DNA from 4 places in the Clostridium sp. CM027 genome. Region 2 is predicted to be linked to each of the others. Evidence: riboswitches for the same ligand, from Rfam matches in the RefSeq annotation. Region 2 holds a riboswitch; each other region holds the start of a gene.
What was found. Region 2 has a riboswitch for cobalamin ahead of KTC92_RS16620 (cobyric acid synthase). Riboswitches for the same ligand answer to the same signal wherever they lie in the genome.
Positions count from the first base shown of each region.

Region 1: another riboswitch for cobalamin. It lies ahead of KTC92_RS09865 (YitT family protein); the one in region 2 lies ahead of KTC92_RS16620 (cobyric acid synthase).
Region 3: another riboswitch for cobalamin. It lies ahead of KTC92_RS09895 (acetyl-CoA hydrolase/transferase family protein); the one in region 2 lies ahead of KTC92_RS16620 (cobyric acid synthase).
Region 4: another riboswitch for cobalamin. It lies ahead of KTC92_RS08665 (sirohydrochlorin cobaltochelatase); the one in region 2 lies ahead of KTC92_RS16620 (cobyric acid synthase).

Region 1 is NZ_CP077725.1:2,079,885-2,085,456, forward strand. It holds gene KTC92_RS09855 (aconitate hydratase) at 1-1,124, opposite strand, end outside; gene KTC92_RS09860 (sigma-54-dependent Fis family transcriptional regulator) at 1,521-2,540, opposite strand; gene KTC92_RS09865 (YitT family protein) at 2,698-3,549, opposite strand; cobalamin riboswitch at 3,748-3,936, opposite strand; gene KTC92_RS09870 (DUF3842 family protein) at 4,209-4,622, shown strand; gene KTC92_RS09875 (ABC transporter ATP-binding protein) at 4,610-5,383, opposite strand; gene KTC92_RS09880 (iron ABC transporter permease) at 5,383-5,572, opposite strand, start outside.
Region 2 is NZ_CP077725.1:3,486,111-3,491,682, forward strand. It holds gene KTC92_RS16600 (phosphodiester glycosidase family protein) at 1-407, shown strand, start outside; gene KTC92_RS16605 (hypothetical protein) at 454-1,500, shown strand; gene KTC92_RS16610 (site-2 protease family protein) at 1,792-2,409, shown strand; gene trmB (tRNA (guanosine(46)-N7)-methyltransferase TrmB) at 2,477-3,130, shown strand; cobalamin riboswitch at 3,360-3,536, shown strand; gene KTC92_RS16620 (cobyric acid synthase) at 3,671-5,164, shown strand; gene cbiB (adenosylcobinamide-phosphate synthase CbiB) at 5,245-5,572, shown strand, end outside.
Region 3 is NZ_CP077725.1:2,086,718-2,091,197, forward strand. It holds gene KTC92_RS09885 (ABC transporter substrate-binding protein) at 1-654, opposite strand, end outside; gene KTC92_RS09890 (GntR family transcriptional regulator) at 798-1,187, opposite strand; gene KTC92_RS09895 (acetyl-CoA hydrolase/transferase family protein) at 1,221-2,492, opposite strand; cobalamin riboswitch at 2,707-2,895, opposite strand; gene KTC92_RS09900 (hypothetical protein) at 2,896-3,063, opposite strand; gene KTC92_RS09905 (hypothetical protein) at 3,097-3,228, opposite strand; cobalamin riboswitch at 3,261-3,449, opposite strand; gene KTC92_RS09910 (cob(I)yrinic acid a,c-diamide adenosyltransferase) at 3,531-4,070, opposite strand; gene KTC92_RS09915 (DUF6262 family protein) at 4,165-4,480, opposite strand, start outside.
Region 4 is NZ_CP077725.1:1,815,860-1,821,431, forward strand. It holds gene KTC92_RS08660 (histidinol-phosphate transaminase) at 1-869, opposite strand, end outside; gene KTC92_RS08665 (sirohydrochlorin cobaltochelatase) at 939-1,772, opposite strand; cobalamin riboswitch at 1,917-2,101, opposite strand; gene KTC92_RS08670 (transposase) at 2,314-3,225, shown strand; gene cobS (adenosylcobinamide-GDP ribazoletransferase) at 3,548-4,300, opposite strand; gene cobC (alpha-ribazole phosphatase) at 4,419-5,009, opposite strand; gene cobT (nicotinate-nucleotide--dimethylbenzimidazole phosphoribosyltransferase) at 5,029-5,572, opposite strand, start outside.

The DNA.
Region 1 (5,572 bases), 1.4 Mb from region 2:
CTTACAGAAACACCCTTAGAGCAAGGAGCACTCCCCATTCCAATGCATGGTCCACAAGTGTTTTCAAGCATTCTGGCACCTGCTTTAACAAGGTTCTTCATATTTCCACTGTCAATCAGATGCTCAACAACCTGCCTTGAACCAGCACTTATAGTCATATGCAACTTCTCTGAAACTGTTTTTCCCTCTATAGCTTTTGCTACAACCAAAAGGTCTCTTAAAGATGAATTTGTACATGAACCTATAGCTACCTGATCAACTTTTATTCCAGCCATTTCAGCTACTGTCTTAACATTGCCTGGGCTGTGAGGAAGCGCTACCATGGGTTCCACTTCATCCAGGTTAATTTCCATAATTTCATCATACCGAGCATTCTCATCAGGTACAATTTCCACCCATTGATCTTCTCTTCCCTGCGCTTTTAAAAATTCCTTTGTGATTTCATCACTTGGGAAAATACTTGTAGTACATCCAGTTTCTGTTCCCATATTTGTAATAGTAGCACGATCAGGAACACTTAAATTTTTAATACCAGGACCGAAATATTCCAGTACCTTTCCTACTCCTCCATTAACGTTTATGCGACGTAATATCTCAAGAATGATATCCTTCGCAGAAACCCATTCAGGAAGCTTTCCAGTCAGCTTAACACCAACAACCTTAGGATATTTTAACCTGAAAGTTCCACCCGCCATTGAAACAGCCACATCAAGACCTCCTGCACCAAGTGCAAATGAACCAATTCCACCTGCAGTTGGTGTATGACTATCAGAGCCAATTAATGTTTTTCCAGGACGCGCAAATCTCTCCAAAAAAATCTGATGGCAAATACCGTTTCCAGGCCTTGAAAAATGAATTCCATATTTTTCTGAAACCGATTGTAAAAATCGGTGATCATCAGCATTTTTAAAGTCCGTCTGCAACGTATTGTGATCCACAAAACTCACACTCAGCTCAGTTCTGATACGTTTTATACCAATAGCTTCAAATTGTAAGTAAGCCATTGTCCCAGTGGCATCCTGTGTCAATGTGTGATCAATTTTAAGAGCTACTTCCTCACCTGCCTTAGGTATACCTTCTACAATATGTTCCTTCAATATCTTTTCGGTAATTGTTCCTAACATCTTATTTCCCCCTTGTTTTTAATTTTAAATAATAAGCCTTTTATTTTAACTCCCATAAACTACCAATATATTGTTTACTTGCATTAATAGCCTAATATATCCCCCCATTTATATTTATATATTAAGCAATAACCGCGCCAACTATATAATTTATTATTTCTTTAATAGCTAAACCCTTTAAAGTTCTATACTTAAGCCTTATTAACAAATTTTTCATAAGATTGTTTTCCTTATAATCATATTGTTAAATTGCGACCTTTTTCAACTTATTGAATCAACCCCTTCAAACTAGGGCATATGCAAAAATGCATACAAATGAATTTTGCATACTTTTATTCATAAAAAAAAGAAAACTCTTTAAACTTTAGTATAAGTTTAAAGAGTTTTCTTTTAATTTTACTTATTATATTTCTGCCTTTTTCTAACTAATGTAGATGGATTAACCCCCAAAGCCTTTGCTGCCATTCTTATATTTCCATAACGTCTCATTGCATCGTCGATTATCTCCTCTTCTATAATTCGAATTATATCCTTCAAATTATGTCCTTTTATACTTAAATTACTTATACTAAATTCTATTTCATTTCTTTTATAGCTTTTTCTTATATATTTAGGAAGATATTTTGTAATTATAATTTTGTTATCACTCATAACTAAAGATCTTTCAACTATATTTTTAAGTTCTCTTATATTGCCTGGCCAAGAGTAAGCCTTTAAACAATCTAAAGCCTCATCACTAAAATAACTTTTCAATCCATACATTTCATTTATTTCTTCCATGAAAAACTTTATGAGTGGTACAATATCTCCATTTCTTTCTCTAAGAGGAGGTATGTTTATAGGAAAAACACTAAGTCTATAGTATAAATCCTCTCTAAATAAGTTTTTCTTTATCATTTCCTTTAAATTTTTGTTTGTTGCCGCTATTATCCTAACATCCACCTTTACTGTCTTTAATCCGCCTATCCTTTCTATCTCATGTTCTTGTACAACCCTTAAAAGTTCAACCTGAGCCTCTTGTGATAACTCTCCAACCTCATCTAAAAATATAGTTCCCTTATCAGCAAGCTCAAATAGTCCTATCTTCCCCTGCTTATTTGCGCCTGTAAAAGCTCCTGCTTCATATCCAAAAAGCACAGATTCTATTAAGTTTTTAGGTATCGCACCACAATTTATAACAACGAACGATTCCTTTTTTCTTAAGCTATTATAATGTATATACTTAGCAATTCCTTCTTTTCCAACTCCTGTTTCCCCTTGAACAAGAACTGTGGTATTCACCCTAGAAACCTTGTTTGCCATCTTTATTACTTCTATCATATTATTATCTTCTATTATCATTTTACTTATATTAAAAATATCATTTTTTATTCTTTCCGCAGTCTTTTCTTCTATATTATCTAAACTTCCACTCACAATATATATTATCCCCTTTAAACAAATTCTCTCTATTAGTTATACAATTTCATTCATGCAATCTTTATTTAATCAAATAAAGCACCGATATTTCTGAGATTTTCATAAAAATTAAACAGCTAATTTACTTTGAATTAAATATACATGAAATTCATATTTAATGTGTTAACGATTTAAATCCGTATCCAAAAACTTCATAAATATTATTCACTGTTACAAAAGCATCCTTATCAACAAATCTTATGAATCTTTTAAGTATTATAAACTCACTTCTTCCTACTATAACCACAACAACTTCTTTATTCTCATCTGAAAAATCCCCTACTCCGTTATATACAGTAGATGTTTTATCTAGCTCTTCTCTTATATATTTTCTTATCTTATCGCTGTTCTTACTTATAATTGTAACTTCTTTGCACACATTTATTCCATCTATGATGTGATCTATAAGAAAACCATTAATTATAACTCCAAGCATTGCATATAATGATAGCTTAACTCCAAAAGCAAAAACTGCCATTAAAATTATAATTAAATCACACATTAAAACTCCTTTTCCTAAATTTATATAGAAAAATTCATTTAATATCTTAGCTAATATATCTGTCCCCCCTGTTGAAGCATTTTGATTAAATACTATAGCTGTACCTATTCCTGATATTAGTATTCCAAATATAAGTTCCAGTAAAATATCTCCTGTAATTGAATTATTAATAGGTATAAACTTTTGAAATACAATTATAATACCTCCTACACCAAAGCTTGCATACACACTTTTCCCACCAAAACTCTTTCCTATAGCAATAAATGCCATTGCAAACAAAATAAGGTTTATTATAATCATTATCCAACCTACGGATAATCGCCCTGTAAATTTATTTATAACTATTGCTAATCCATTCGCCCCACCTGTCGCTAAATTATTTGGCATTAAAAAGAAATATAAACCTGCTGATACCATAAACATTCCTATGTTTATAAGCACAAATTCCTTTATCTTTGTTTTCATAATATGCCTCCTTATAATTATCAATTGTATTACCTATCCTCTGTAAAATAATCATAATTTCTTTCTCAACGAAAAATTAAGCCCTTTAGCATTTATGCTAAGGGCTTGATAATAATACCAACCATATTTGTAAAAAATGCAAAATTTAAAATGCATTTTCATACAAATATGCGTCACACCCCCTATCACTCGTAGCGTTATTGGTGTATTAATAAAGGCAGGTCTTCTGACTTTGGATCACAGTCGCTTTAATCCTTCCCAACAAAATTGTCAGTGGTATAATTTAAAGCTTCTCACCATTACAGCGGCGGGACCGTTCAGGCTTTTCACCTGGTTCCCTTTTAAATGAAATGCAAAACATCTCATACCTTTAAGTTCAATATTAAGTTAAATAAACTATATTATTCCATGATTCAAGTATACATTTAAAATACTTAATTGTCAAAATTTCTTTAGTAAAAATTCAGTGTTCTATTTGAATTTTTTTGAAAAATGAGTAATTATGTTTGATTTTATAACACCTACATAAGATAAGTAATTTATTTAATTTTATAACCTACAATGTTATCGATTAACTTAACTATATTTATCTAGTATTTAATCATTCACACAAACTTGGCCTTTAGAATTTAAACTTTCTTTTTTTCCAGTAAGCTGTAATAGACGCACAAGGGACAGGTCTCGGTCAAACAATCATAAAAAAACTCCGTAAAGAAATTGACCTAGATATCTATATTATTGCACTTGGTACAAATACATTCGCTTGTTCAAATATGGTAAGAACCGGTGCAAATATTGGTATAACTGGTGAGGAATCAATTTGCTCATTTTGCAAGAAAAATAAAATCGATAGTATAATCGTTCCAATTGGAATAATATGTAGTTGTGGCATTAACGGTGAAATTACTCCCATGATTGCCACGTCAATATTTAATATGGATTGTACTAAATATATACTTCCACTACAAAAACATGGTATTTATATCCCAGGCACAAGGAATATGCAAATCAAAGATATAATTGAAGAAATTGTACTTGATATAAAAAGTTATATAAAATATCATTTTATATAAGAAGGTTTATACATAATATTTAAAATACCAGTTTCTTTATCCTCTGTAACTTTAGCATCAACCTCATACAAAGACTTTATTAATTCTTTGGTTAAGACTTCTGTTGGTGTTCCATAACTAACAATTTTACCTGCTTTCATGGCATAAATTTTATCACAATATAAAGCACCAATATTTAAATCATGAATAGCAGATATAACTGTGACCCCAAGTCCCTTTACAGTAGCCATAAACTGAAGCTGATACTTTATATCTAGATGATTTGTAGGTTCATCTAGAATAAGACATTCTGTTTTTTGTGCCAAGGCTCTTGCAAGAATTATTCTTTGCTTTTCTCCCCCTGATAAGGTTGAAAAGCTTCGTTTAGCATACTCTGTCATACCCACTTTTTCTAAAGACTCTTCCATAATTATATAATCCTGTGCATTATCTTTTTCTATAAACTTTTTATGCGGTGCTCGTCCCATTAGAACCATATCAGAAACAGTAAAATCAAAATTATAATTATTATGTTGAGACACCACAGCCATTTTTTTTGCACTTTCTCTCATAGAAAACTCTTTAATATTTTTATCATCCAAAAATACAGTTCCTGTAGAAGGCTGTAGGGTTCGATATATACATTTTAAAAGTGTACTTTTACCACTTCCATTAGGTCCTATAATGCCTACGAATTCTTTTTTCTTTGCATGTATGCTTAACCCCTTCAAAATATGACTTCCACCTAAATAAGTTTCTACATCTAAAGTCTTTATTTCCATCAATTATCACCTCCAAATCCATATGATTTACTTACCATAAGATATATACAGATTGGGGCACCAATCATAGAAATTAATATTCCTATAGGAAGTTCACTTCCAGGTATTATAATTCTGGATAAAACATCTGCCCAAACCAAAAATATAGCTCCTGTTAATGCAGATAGTAGAATAATTCTTTTATGATCT
Region 2 (5,572 bases):
TTACTAAATCGGGAAATTTATTAGTTGGAGCTCATTCAATTAAAGAGATGAAAGAGCTTGAAGTGATGGAAGCAGTATCTTTTGGTCCGGCACTTATAGTTAATGGACATAAAACTATAAATACGGGTGACGGACGTCAGGGGATAGCACCTAGAACAGCTATTGGACAAAGGAAAGATGGTGCAATAATATTATTAGTTATTGATGGTAGACAGATAGGTAGTTTAGGTGCTAATTTAAGAGAGGTGCAAGATATATTGTATGATTATGGGGCTTATAATGCTACTAATTTAGATGGAGGTTCTTCTTCTACATTGTTTTATGATGATGAAATTATAAACAATCCTAGCGATAGCTATGGAGAAAGATCTATACCTTCAATTATTTATGTGGAGAGTAGGCAATAAAGTGAAATTTGAGCATAGTACATTTTAAATTAAAGGAGAAGAAACTATGAGCTGGAAGAAAAGAATAAGTATATGGATAATATTTTCGTTATCCATGCAATGTTTAGGTTTATTTTATATAGATCATTATTTTTTAGCTACTGATTCAAAAATGGTTACGGAAAAAATTGTTGAAAATAAAAGCGATAAATTAAAAAATATTGATATTACATTGCCAGCAAACGTAGAAAATATATTAGCATCCTATGATGCTAAACATTTATGCTATTATGAGAATGAAGAATTAAAAATTGCTAACTGTAAGGATGGAAGGGTTAAAAATATAGAGGCTGAAGATGGAAGCAAAATTTCTTTTTATAAATGGCTTCCAGATAGAAATAGAATGCTTTTAGTAGAAAAAAGTGATGATGAGTCTAGCAATTTAGTATTGTATTCTTATGACGTAGCAAAAGGTGAAAAAGTAAAGATAGGAAAATTAGCATATACTGGTACAAATGATGAAGTAGAAGATATTCAAGTATCAATTTTAACAGGTGTTACTTATATACAGGTTTTAAATGAAGGTGGTAGCAGTAGTATATATAGAATTGACAGAGACTATAGAAGTGACAAAGAGGAAGAGATTACAAAAATTGATACAATACCAAAGAGTGTGAGTAATATGGCATTAGCGCGCCATGAAGATAATTTGGTATACGAGGGATTAGTCTATAATAAAATGTATTCTACCACCCTTGAGGAACCTATAAATATTAAAGGTGTAGAAAAACTTACTTTAATTGGCACTGATGATGATGACAATGTGTATCTTGGAGAATTAAAAGATAATTTGGTAAGCAAAATTTATTATGGGAAAACATTAGAAAATACTGAAAATTGGAAAGTGATTGATTTACAAAAACCTTCTAAAAAAAATGATCTATTTGTTACATCTCTTGGTAAGGTCTATCAAAATGATGTAATGAAAGCTGTAATAAAAGATGTTAGTTCTGGAACTGAAACTAGCTATAAAGGAAAATTATTGCAATTGTATACTAAGGGAATAGTATCATTGGTTAATGATAAAGAAGTATCTTTTGTTCTTTTTAAGTAGTCGATACTATGATGTTTATTTAAGACCTTATCTTTTTAAGATAAGGTTTTTTCTATAATCTGAAAATATAAGTTAATTCATAAGGATATAGTTGTGGGAATATATTATTTTATTTTAAGAATATTCAATTCAAAATAACAATAAACTTTGTTATAATAGGATAGTAGACATCTTAAAAAATAACAAGTCAAAGATGCATTAACAAGGTGAGTAGCGATTAACATTGCCTACCATGTAGGAGTATAAGGAGGAATAAATTTGGATACACAACAAATATTAAATAAGATTTTGATGATACCCGCAATTTTATTAGCATTTACTTTTCATGAGTATGCGCATGCTATCGTAGCAGATAGGTTAGGAGACAAAACTCCACGATTTCAAGGGAGACTTACGCTGAATCCAATCGCACATATAGATCCAATGGGATTTCTTATGATTATATTAGTAGGGTTTGGTTGGGCAAAGCCTGTTCAGACAAATCCTAGTGCATTTAAAAATTATTATAAGGATGATTTGAAAGTTTCAGTTGCAGGCCCAATTGCTAATCTAATTCTAGGGTTTGTATTTGCAATTCTTACTGTGTTATTTTCGAAATTTCCACCAATTCATGGTGGATTATATACTATTATTAGCCAAATTTTAATAATTACAGGGTACCTAAATTGTATTTTGTTTTTTCTTAATTTAGTGCCAATACCGGGATTTGATGGATCTCATATAGTTAGGGATTTGTTCCCAAAGTTTTTTTACAATTTACCAGATACAATTTATAGGTATCAATTCTTAATATTTATGGTGTTAATATTGCCTATATTACCTGGTGGACAATCAGTTTTTACTTATATCGTGCAAGCGCCAGGGTTATGGTTATTTAAACAATTTTTAAATATTGCAGGGATGTTTTAATATTAATATAAAGCTAAGAAAATCATATAGTGATTTTTTATTATTTAGAATGTAAGGAGAAAAATATATGCGCTTAAGAAAAAAATATTGGGCTAGGCCAGAGCTGGAAACTAGTCATATTGTAATAACTGACCAATATGATCACAAAGGAAAATGGAATGAAGAGTTTAAAAATAACAATGCAATTCATCTAGAACTAGGTTGCGGTAAAGGTAGATTTATATCAGAAAAGTCCAGGAGAGATCTCGATATCAATTTTGTAGGCATTGATTTAAAAGATGAGGTTCTGGTATTTGCCCTTAGAAAAGTTATAGAAGTAAGAGAAGTTGAAGGGGAACAAGACATAAATGTACGTCTTATGCCAATGAACATTATGCTTATTGATGATGTGTTTGCAAAAGATGAGATAAGCAGAATTTATATAAATTTTTGTAATCCTTGGCCAAAAGACAGACATAATAAAAGAAGATTAACTCATACTAAGTTCTTGACGAGCTATAAGAAATTCTTAAAACCGGGATCTGAAGTTTGGTTCAAAACAGATGATACAGAGTTATTCGAAGAATCGGTAGATTATTTCAAAGAGTGTGGGTTTGAAATATTATTTTCAACCTATGATTTGCATAAGAGTGATTTTAAAGATAACGTAGTTACAGAATATGAAGCTAAATTCACAGAAATAGGCAAACAAGCTATGTTTCTACAGGCAAAATTAATTTAGCGAATTAATGCATCTCCTGTGGAACTGTTGCAGCTTCGCAGGAGATAACTTATAACCATATGAGACTTAAGCATTTTAGATTCTTATTTATTGACAGGATTAACATAATGCTATAAACTTAATTACATAGAAATGTATTAAATTGAAAATTTTAAAAATGAAAATTATGAATTATATTAGTTAAAAATGAATAGATTTGTTTAGGTGCCTATTATTAATCAGCCACTAAAGTGGATGCAGCTACTTTAGTATATGATTAGTAAGGTGAAAAGGGAATGTGGTGTAATTCCACAGCAGCCCCCGCTACTGTAATTGAGAGAAAATCTTTTATAACTACCTGAAAGGGAAAGTGATAAGAGAAAGTGTATCAAGAGCCAGGAGACCTGCCTAAATTAGTAATATTAAGCTTTCGGCGGGAAAGAACTGTAGAATTCAAGTTAGTGCAATGAAAAATTTGTACATAACAGCAGGTGCGCAAGCTTGCTGTTTTTTTGTTGTGTGCCAAATAAGAATACAAGCAGGAAGAAAGGAGAAATAGTAATGGCTAAAGTAATGGTTCAAGGAACCGCTTCATCAGTAGGAAAAAGCATATTAGTAACAGCACTTTGCAGAATTTTTGTGCAAGATGGGTTTTCAGTATGTCCTTTTAAGTCACAGAATATGTCATTGAATTCTTATATTACATTGGATGGAAAAGAAATGGGACGTGCGCAGGTGCTTCAAGCCTATGCGGCAGGATTGGAGCCAGAGGTATATATGAATCCGATTTTATTAAAACCTACCTCGGATAAAAAGTGCCAAATTATCGTTAATGGAAAGGTTTTTGGGAATAGTACAGCTATGGAATATCATAATATGAAATTGGAATTCAAAGACATGTTAAAAAAGCAGTTTGAAGAATTAGAGAAGAAGTTTGATATTATAGTAATGGAAGGAGCAGGTAGCCCAGCAGAAATTAATTTAAGAGATAGAGATATAGTGAATATGGGAATGGCGGAACTTATAGATGCACCTGTGATACTCGCAGGAGATATAGATAAGGGTGGAGTATTTGCGTCACTAGCAGGGACTTTGCTTTTGCTTAATGAGGCCGAGAAAAAAAGAGTTAAAGCCACTATTATTAATAAGTTTAGAGGAGATTTAGAAATCTTAAAGCCAGGACTTACAATGCTTGAGGATATTATACATATTCCATGTGCAGGAGTAGTTCCTTATTTTAGATTGGAACTCGAAGATGAAGATGGTGCAGTAGAATTTAACAAAAAAATTACTGCACCTATTGATATTGCTGTAATAAAGCTTCCACATATATCGAATTTTACGGATTTAGACGCATTAAAGGCTGAAGAAGATGTATCAGTTAGATTTGTTACAACTAAAGGAGAATTGGGCACACCAGACCTCCTTATCATACCGGGAACAAAAAATACTATTGATGATTTAATTTCTTTAAGAAATTCGGGACTTGCAGAAGCGGTTCAGCAATATAGTGTACAAGGTAACGTATTAGGCATTTGTGGAGGCTATCAAATGTTAGGAAATAGCTTAAGTGACCCTAATGGCTTAGAGGGAAATTCAAAAGAAACAGAGGGTATGAAGCTTTTAGACGTAGACACAATATTTGAAGATGAGAAAATAACTACAAGAGTAAAGGCTCGTAGCATTAACATTAGGGATACTAGTATAGAAACTTATGGTTACGAAATACATATGGGAATTTGTAAATATGGTCATAATGCAAAACCACTTTTTGAAATCTATGATAAGAATGGTTCTGATACGTCATCCTTCGATGGAGCAATAAATGCAGGTGGAAATGTTATGGGTACATATATTCATGGAGTTTTTGATGGAGTAGAGTTTAGAGAACATATGATTAATACTTTAAGGGTAAAAAAAGCTATGGAACCTAAAAAATCTAAGGTTTATGAAAATCTAAGAGAAAAAGAATTAGACAAGCTAGCAGATATAGTTAGAGATAATGTAGATATGGATTCAATCTATAAAATCATAGGAATAAAAAGAAAAAGTTAGGGACAGTTAACAACTATTTAAAAAATTATAACAGTATAAGATAGTGAGGAATTAAAATGGCAATACTATTTCAGACGAACATAATAGATTTAATTTTAGCGGTAATGTTAGACTTATTAATTGGAGATCCATATTGGTTTAAACATCCGGTGATTTATATAGGAAAGCTTATTTCTAAATTAGATAAGTTAGGCAGAACGATATGTAAAACTAATGGTCAAATTAAAGTTTTTGGCGGAATTATTGTAGTTATAGTAGCACTTTCTAGTTTTTTAGTGCCTTTTATAATTTTGAGGATTTCTAATAAGTTTTTTTGGTTGTACCATATTCTCAATATAATATTGCTTTGGACTACAATAGCTGCTAGATGCCTTCATAAAGAAGGTAAGAAGGTTTATGATTCTTTAG
Region 3 (4,480 bases), 1.4 Mb from region 2:
GATTACTGTTTTAACAGCTTCTTTTCCTCTAACAAAGCCCTTAGCCTTTTCAATTTCCTTTCTCATTGTATTAACTATTTCATTAGCTCTATCCTCTACATTGAAAATTTTACCCATATTTAAAATATCATCATATTCATTTTGCAGCGTATTTGGTTTAATAACACCACTGTTTTGTGACATATATGTATTTATCCCTCTTTCATGCCAAAAACCTACATCCCCAAGATTTTTTTCACCAAATACAGAATACCAGCTCAATATGAAATCAGGTTGTAATGCAATAACCTCCTCTTTTGCGGGTGCTTTTCCATAATACTTCAACTTGCTGAAAGAACTTTTATATTCATCTTTAACATCATGATCTAACCCAGATGCTGCAATTATCTTATCCTGCAATCCTAATGCTAATAATGTTTCTATTGAATTCTGATATACTGCAACAACCTTTTCTGGTGATTTTTCAAAAGTAAGTTTAACAGGTTGCTTAGAATAATTATATGTTGTGATTGTAACAGGGTAATGTGAGGACTGTTTATTACTATTTTCTACTTTAGTTTCTCTTTTAGGTACGGTTGATTCCTCTTTATTGCTACATCCAGTTGCTCCAAATGCCATAAATACTGATAAAATCATAATTATTATCTTTTTCATTTAAATTTTCTCTCCTTTGTTTATAGCTTGCATACTATGATATATTCGTTGATATTGCAGCTTCGCAGAATATGATTTAATGGGTGCCTTCTACTTCTATATGATACGCTTTAAACATACTCCATTCTTATTACTAAATTTATCTAATATATGTTTTTTGCATCTACCCTTCGATCTACTATGTCTAAAAACTCTTCTAGCTTCATTCCACTTTTCAGAGCTCCCTCTAGTCCTAAGTCAATGAATTTTATTATTTTATTTTTAATTTCCCAAGATATAAAATCTTCAGTTACAAACGTTCCCTTCCCTTGATGAGCTTTCAAAGCCCCCTCTTGTTCCAAGTCATTATATGCAGTGCTTACAGTATTTCTGCTTACTTTTAAAATTTTAGATAATTCTCTTTCTGTAGGTAATTTTGTTCCAACTTTGAGAGTTCCTTTTTCTATTTTATCTATAATCTGTTGTTTAATTTGAATATAAAGTGGCACTCCACTTCTTCTATTTATTATAACGTCAATAAAAATCCCTCCCAAAGCATATTGAATTAATCGACTAATTCACTCCAATCATTGACACGACCTCTTAATCATTAAATCATCGCCTGCGGTGCTGCTAAATCTTCTTTTCCACTCTTTGATTAATTCTTTCCTAAATTTAGGGTGAGCTATATTTATTAAAGCTCTCCCTCTTTCTTTTAATGTCTTTCCCCTTAGTTCCGCTATACCATACTCGGTAACTACATAATGAACATCCGTCCTTGATGTCGATGCTGTAGCTTCATTATCTATTAATGGAACTATTCTAGAAACCTTACCATTAAAATCTGTTGATAGAACTGCTATTATCGCTTTACCACCTTTTGATTTATTTGCACCTCTAATAAAATCTACTTGTTCGTAGGCTCCACTAAATTGTTTTAATTCTATAGACTCTAATACTATTCGTCCCATCAAATCTATTTGTGTACATGAACTTATTGATACCATACTATCATTTTGACTTATAACATATGGATCATTTACATAATCAACAGATAACATATCTATCATTGGGTTATTATTAGCAAAATTATATAGTTTCTTTGTTCCCATTAAAACCGCAGCTACTATCTTATTTTTATGAATAGTCTTTCTCTTGTTATTTATAACTCCAGCTTCTACAAGGTCTACTACTCCATCTGATATCATCTCTGAATGTATGCCTAAATCATTTTTACCCTTTAAATTTAAAAGTATGGCATCTGGTATAGCGCCTATTCCAAGTTGTAATGTTGATCCATCCTCTATAATTAAGGAGCAGTTTCTTCCTATTTCATTTTCTGCATCTCCTATTTCACCTTTTTTTAGTTCCATAACTTTATAGTCAGCCTCTACCATATAGTCTATATCTTTAACATGTATAAAGTTATCTCCTAAAACTCTTGGCATCTTCTTATTAACTTCTGCTATAACAATATCTGCACACTCCGCAGTTACTTTAGCGTAGCCACTTGAAACTCCAAAGCTACAAAAACTATGTTCGTCAGGCTCCGAAACTTGGATTATAGCCACATTAACCTTTAAATACTCTTCTCTGAATAATCTTGGCATTTCTGAAAAAAAGCAGGTTGTTAAATCCCCTATATCACTATTTATAACTTCCCTTGCATACGTTCCTTTTCCCATACCTACCATGTGAACTACTTCTCCGTACCTTTCCTTATTTTCAGTCATAGCACCTATAACTAATTTAGGTTCTCCAACTGCATGACCAACAATTACCCGATCCCCAGCTTTTATTTTTTCTGAAGCTTCTTTAGCAGTAACTACCTTTTCTTTATATCTCACTTGCCACTCCATAATATTTCGCTCCTTGTAATTGTAAATTATTCAACAAATTGTATCACCTGTACTTTGTAGAATAATTATAATTCCTACTCCCTCACAAAAAATTAAGCCCTTTAGCATTTATGCTAAAGGACTTGATAACAATATTAACCATATTTGTAAAAACACAAAATATAAAATGCATTTTAATACAAATATGCGTCACACCCCCTATCACTCGTAGCGTTCTTGGTGCATTAATAAAGGCAGGTCTTCTGACTTTGGATCATAGTCGCTTTAATCCTTCCCAACAAAATTGTCAGTGGTATAATTTAAAGCTTCTCACCATTACAGCGGCGGGACCATTCAGGATTTCCACCCGATTCCCTTTTAAATAAGATGCAAAACATCTCATACCTTTATATGCTATATTAAATTACTTTCTTTTAAAAGTTTCTTTTAATCTCTTCCATAAAATCTTTTTTAATTGAGCTTTATTTGTAACAGAGTTTTTATTAAATTCTTTCATAATAATCCTATCGGCTTCTCTATTTCCTGTTATATTGACAATAAATTCTTTGCCTAAGTTTTTGTACATATCCATAATAATTCCCCCTTCAAACTCTAAATATCAATATTATTGACTTAATTTTAGAATTTGAGGTGGTTCTGGGAAACATCCATATGCACCTGCTCTTTTTAAATTTAAATATGCAGTATTAAATAAATCATTCAATGAAAATTTCTTTAACTTATTTATTTTGCCCATATTTATAACACCTCCCAACATCCACGTGAGTAATCAGTATTGTTCCTTATGGCAGGTCTCCTGACTTAGTATCATTGCAATTCGCATCCTTCCTATTTTATAAATAGTGGATATACAAGCGAATTTGCTCCTCATTACAGTGACGGGCTCGCACAAGATTTTCACTTGTTTCCCTTTTAATTTTAAGCTACAACTTTAAAACCATAAATCATTTATTTAATTTTCAATATAACCATGAAGATAAAGCAAACATAAGTTATGCTCGCTTTATTGTTTGACTTTATATACCAATTTTTTTATAATTAAAACTCTATACCCTCTCTAGATGGTATTCCTTCGTTAAAATAATGTTTAATATCCTTCATCTCAGTTACAAGGTTTGATTTATCTATTATAGCTTTAGGTACGTCTCTCCCTGTTAAAATCAATTCTATATTACCAGGTTTATTCTCCATTAATTCTAGTAGTTGTTCTTCACTTATTAGTTGATTGTTCAATGCTCCCATTACCTCATCCATGATAAGTATGTCGCATTTTTCTTCTTTTAATGCTTCGCTACAAAATTCATATCCCTTTTGTACCTCTTCTTTTAATTCATTTTTTTCCTCTGCATTTAATGTCCAAAAAAAACCTCTTTTTTTCTCAAACCTAAATATATTAAAAAAGGGAGCCAGTTTTTTTGCACTTTCAATTTCACCAGTTTTACTTCCCTTCAAAAATTGCACCATAAATACAGTATATCCATTTCCTGCTGCACGTACAGCTAGTCCTACAGCTGCAGTCGTTTTCCCCTTGCCATTCCCCGTATAAATTTGAACATATCCGTTTTTTAATTTCCCCATTATATTCATTTCTCCTTGTTATATCTCGTGTACAAGATAGTAAGCCTCTTGTCATAGCTATGTTTGCACATAAACTACATATAAACAATGTAGTTTATAATTTTTCATATAACTTACCTCTAAGAATCTCTAATTGCTCTTTTAACTTCCTATTCTCTTCTTCAAGTTCTTTAATCTTTTTATCCTTAGCCATTATGATAATGTCTTTAGATTTAGCTGTTTTATCATATTTAGCTCTTTGATTCATAGTCCTACTCGTTTGATTATCCCTAAGTTCCTCAATTCTTTTCTTAGTCTCTTCATTATTATAAAGAAAAGTTTTAGAAATCCCACCTAATTGAGAAACACTATTGAAGTTGATTTTCTGTTCAGTCAAAGAAAGTTCCCTAATGGCTTTATCCACCTTTTCC
Region 4 (5,572 bases), 1.7 Mb from region 2:
GAAATATTTTCAAGTGATCTTATAAACCTAGGCCTTTCCGCTCTTATCCACTCTTTGCTTTTTTCAATATAAACGTTATCTTTTAACACATGACGTGCAGCCATTTCTGCAAAACAGTTTATGTTCCAGGGGTTTTGTTTTTCTTTAACTTTTTTTAATAGGTCTACGTTACTACTTATTCCATACCCAAACCTTATACCAGGCATCGCAAAAAATTTGGTTAATGCTCTTATTATAAATAAACATTTGTATGTTTTAACTTTTTCACTGAAACTGTGCTGTGAATCTCCAGTAAATTCTATAAAAGCCTCATCTATTATTATGACTTTGTCGTTACATTCACAATATTCAAGAATTTTTTGAAACTCAGCCTTATTTATGATATTGCCATTGGGGTTATTCGGATTACCTAAAACCACACCTTCTACACTCTGTAATCTATTAAGAATATCCTCATAATCATAGGAAAGCTCAGCATATTCATGCTTTAATAAGGTATTCTCATTAATCTTCTCTTTTAAATAAGAATACTCTATACTACAATTCCACTTTTTAGCATCAATTTCGTACTCTACAAAAGATGGCACCACAATTAGTAGATTTTTATGACAAGCTATAACTAAGTCAATTATTTCTGCAGCCCCATTTCCTAAAACAAAATATTCTTTTGGGCAATCAATGTATTCTTTTAATTCTTTCAATACCTCCCTATATTGAATATCTGGATATCTTGTTAAAGCATCTACGGCTTCACTAATGTTATCAGTGAAACTTTTAGGAACCCCTAATGGATTAATATTAGAACTGTAATCTATTAATTCTCGCCCCTCAAGTAATCCATTAGTATAAACATCTCCACCATGTATCATTGAATACCTTCCTTTCTACTTGTAACTCACATCTACCGTACTTTTGTTACTTATAACTTACGCAGAATTTTAATTTCCCTTATGTGTTTTCCCTACATTCTTAAACTTTTCATTAATTACATCATTAATGTGCTGTATATAAATGTCTTGAACGTCACTATTTTCCCCTAACCCATGCAGATATATTTTAACTTTAAACCCTTTTGCCTCTAAAATACTCTTCCAGGAGTCCTCTGCATCTCCCGCCATGTCATTCTTGGCATGGTCTCCTGCTACGAGCAGTAGTGGCATTAAAGTGACTTCGCTAATACTCTGAGTCGTAACATTAGGTATTACTCTTTCCAAAGTTGGATACCCTTCCACGGTTGCTACATGGACATTGTTAAAACCTCTATCCCTTAAAACGCTTTCAAAACAGCAATATACTGCATTTGCAATATGGTTTGTACCATGCCCCATCAAAATTACTGTATCCATTGGTTGCAATTGCTTTGATAGAGCATCCACCATTATTGAGTAATCATCTGGCACGCCTGCTTCTTCACCCTTAAAACATAAAAGAGGTCTTCCTATTAAGATATTTTTAAATGCTTTACATTCTTTGTATCTATTAACTACATTATTTATATAATCAAATTCTACTCCAGGAATAACATGCAAAGGCTGAACAATTACCTCATTATATCCTTCGCTTTTTAACTTTTCCAAAGCTTCTTCTGGAGTATCTACATGAATATTATCCCTATTCTTAAGTACTCTAAGAATAATATGTGAAGTAAATGCTCTTCTTATATCATAATCTTCAAAAGTATGTCTTATTTTATCTTCTATTGCATCGATAGTTACTTTTCTTGCATCTTCATGTGTTGTTCCAAAACTTACAATTAAAATTGCCTTCTTCATTTCGATCATCCACCTTGCTAAATATTTTCCGAAATCTATCATAACATTTACATATAATGCTTTTTAAAACAAAAAAAATAGTACGCATACGATAGCGACTACTTTTTAATTAATCCATAATTAAATAGTTCTTTCCCTCCGAAAGCTTGTTAACATCATTTAGGCAGGTCTCCTGGCTTTTGATTCTTCCTTTAATTATCCTTCCTCATTTTTAATTTACGAAGTAGCATTTAAAAGTTTTTCATCAATTACAGTAGCGGGGGCTGCTGCGGATTTAAACCGCATTCCCTTTTCACCTATTTCAAGGCACCTAAAATCATATTCAATTCTCTATTAATTCTAGTTTATTATATTTAAGCCGTACTGTCAATATTTAGAGTGTCTCCTTAGTTTAATAGGCAAAAAAATGATTCAGAAAAATAGTTAGGGACGGTTAACAACTATTTAAATTATTTATATATATATTAGCTTAAGATTATGAATATCATCCCGATTCATAGGCAATAATTCAAATAAAAATCTATGAGGAAGGGTGATTTTAATGCCAAGAAAGGCAAGAGAAAAAACAGATGACTCGATATTTCATATTATGTGCAAAAGTATCAGCGAAATAAATTTATTCAAGGATGATGAGGATAAGAACAAGTATTTATCACTTGTAAAAAAGTATAAATATCTCTATAATTTTAAAATCTACGGTTACTGTCTTATGGATAACCATTCTCATTTAATGATTGATGCTAATGGCACTGATATATCAAAGGCAATGCATGGAATAAATTTTTCTTATGCAATGTACTTTAATAAAAAATATAAAAGGGAAGGACATCTTTTTAAAGATAGATTTAAGAGTAAAATAGTTAATAATGAACGATATTTGAAGACTTTATCTCTATATATACACAATAATCCTACGGATATAGATGAATATAAAAATTGTCCTGAAAAATATGCTTTTTCTAGTCTAGCCATATTTTTAGGAAAAAGACATGATTCTTTTAAATTAGTTGATTATGGATTTATTATGAGCTCTTTTGGTAATAACCTAAAAAATGCAAGAAAGAATTACTATAATCTTGTCTTTCGCTGTAATGGAGAAAAATTAAAACAAGAAATAGAATTTAAAGATGAAAAATCAGAGTATAAATGTGAACGAAAAATACTTGTAAGGAACTTTAAGCCAGAAGATATAATAGAATATATAGCGTCAAAGATGAATGTATCAAAGACTCATCTTTATATGAAGTACAGCAGAAAGCTTGTACGGGCAAAAGCCTTAACCGTTGTTCTAATGAGGAGCCTCTGTAATTTTAAATCTAGCGATATATCCAGCACTCTTGGAAACATTACACAGGCTAGAGTATCAAAATTAAGCACTATTGGCATCGAATTAATTGGAACAGAAGATAAATATGAGAATATTATCATGGATTTTATTAAACGTTATGCTTAGTAATAATTTATTAATATAATCTTCAATATTATGATTAATAACTTAATGACAATCATTAAAATTCATTCTAATTATTTACTTTAACCTACCTATTTATTAAATCTGTTATATTAAATAAAAAAAATTAGAATAACAGATGGATATATGCATTTAATAAACATGGACAAGTATCAAAAATATACATTTTACTTATGTATAATATAAAAATAATTAAAATTAGTGTTCAATAAATTAATTCAACGATAAAAAGGTACAAGTTTCCATAAACAACTTGCACCCAATTATAATATAAATAATTGTTAACCGTCCCCATTATCTTACCTTAACTTATTGCTATAAATAAGATCATAGTTAGAATTTCAACTAATTCATTATTAGCTCCTAAGCTATCTCCCGTAAGTCCCGTAATTTTACTCTCGCAAAACTTATTAAATAGGAAACTTAAAAGTAACGCTGATAGTATCAATATAACACTTTTGTTAAATCCTATTAATAAGGTTCCAAATACAATAGTTATAATACCTGAAATTACCACCCTTTTGATGTCAATATTTCCAATAAATATATTACCCGAGCCTGTTTCTTTAGCATTCTTACCAATAAAAGATATAAAAACAACGGTAAATCTTGCAATTATTGGCGTTGCAATTAATATGAGTGGTAAATTCTTTCCTATGATAGTGCAGACCGCTGCATATCGTGCTAACATATCAAATACTATAGCAATAGTTGCATAAGTGCCTACTGTGCTGTCCTTCATAATTTCTATTATTTTATGTTTGTCTCCTTTAAACGAAAAGAAACCATCACAAGTATCTCCAAGTCCATCCACATGTAATCCTCCAGTAATAACTATCGGTATAATAACTACAAATATTGCTGTAATATCTACTGGCAGCACTTTTATTAATATATAATAAGTTATCCACTGGACAATTCCTATAAATAATCCTACCACCGGAAAAAATACAGATCCCCGCCTAAAGTTTTCCTTGTCACAGTTTAAACTTTTATTTATAGGTATCCGTGTGAAGAATTGGAAAAACAGTAAAAAATCATTTAAATATTCTCTCATTTTATTTGCTCGCAAAGACTTGTCCTTGCAAAGCTCACCTCTTTCCTAAATAGTAATGTTTATTTTAATTTTAAAGTTAATCGGCAAGAACTAAATATACCTCAAATCAATTTTCTAACTATGCATTATGAATAATAGCATCAATATATAAATTACCATATTCATATTTTATAATGCTTATATCCCCATTTTTACAACCAAATTTCCAAAACAAATCTATATTTTCATTCATAATATAACAATATATAGCTCTTATGACTCCCGAATGAGCGCATATTAAAATATTATCGCATTCTAGCTTTTTAATATGCTCCATAAAGTTCTTAACTCTTTCACATAGTTTAATATAACTTTCTCCATTCGGAGGTACAAATTCTTTCCAATTATTTTGCCAACAAATACACTGTTGGGGATATGAAACTTTAATTTCCTCGTATGTTTTCCCTTCAAAATCTCCAAAATCAGTTTCATTTATTCTATTATCTTGTATAACTGCAATTTCCTGTTGTCCTAAAACTAACTTTGCCATCTCTAAAGTTCTTTTTTTATCACTAACGTATACTCTATCTAATTTTATGCCATCAAAGAAATCTTTAGCCTTATTGCCTTGAGCTATGCCAATTTCATTTAGACTTATATCCAAATTACCATAATAAGACCCTTTTCTATTTTCTTCAGTCTGGCCATGTCTTAACAAATAAATATTCATAAATTCTCACACCTAAATTTTACCCTACGGTATTCTCCCTTATATCTATATACTTTTTACTATCAAGCGTTGCCTCTTCAAATGTCCCCATATTATCCATAGTGAAAAGCGCCGCCTCAATTATATTAAAAGCAAGTGGACAACCTGACCCTTCCCCCAGTCTCATGTTCAAATTAAGCATAGGTTTTAATCCTATTTCCTTCATTATAAAAGCTGCCCCCGGTTCCGCAGATAAGTGAGATGCAAATATATATTCCTTCACTAATGGGTTTAGTCTATAAGCACATAATGCAGCTGCTGAGGCTATAAATCCATCAATAACAATAGGCACCCTATTCTTCGCAGCTGACAGGAAGCACCCACATAGTCCCGCAATATCAAATCCTCCAACTTTTGAAAGTACATCGATAACATCATTTTTATCTGGTTTATTTACTTCAATAGCTTTCTTAATTACCCTCTTTTTATTAATAAATTGCTCCTGCGTAATTCCTGAACCTTTACCTACTGACACCTCTACTTCAAGTCCTGAAAGAACGCTCAAAATTGCTGCACTTGTGGCA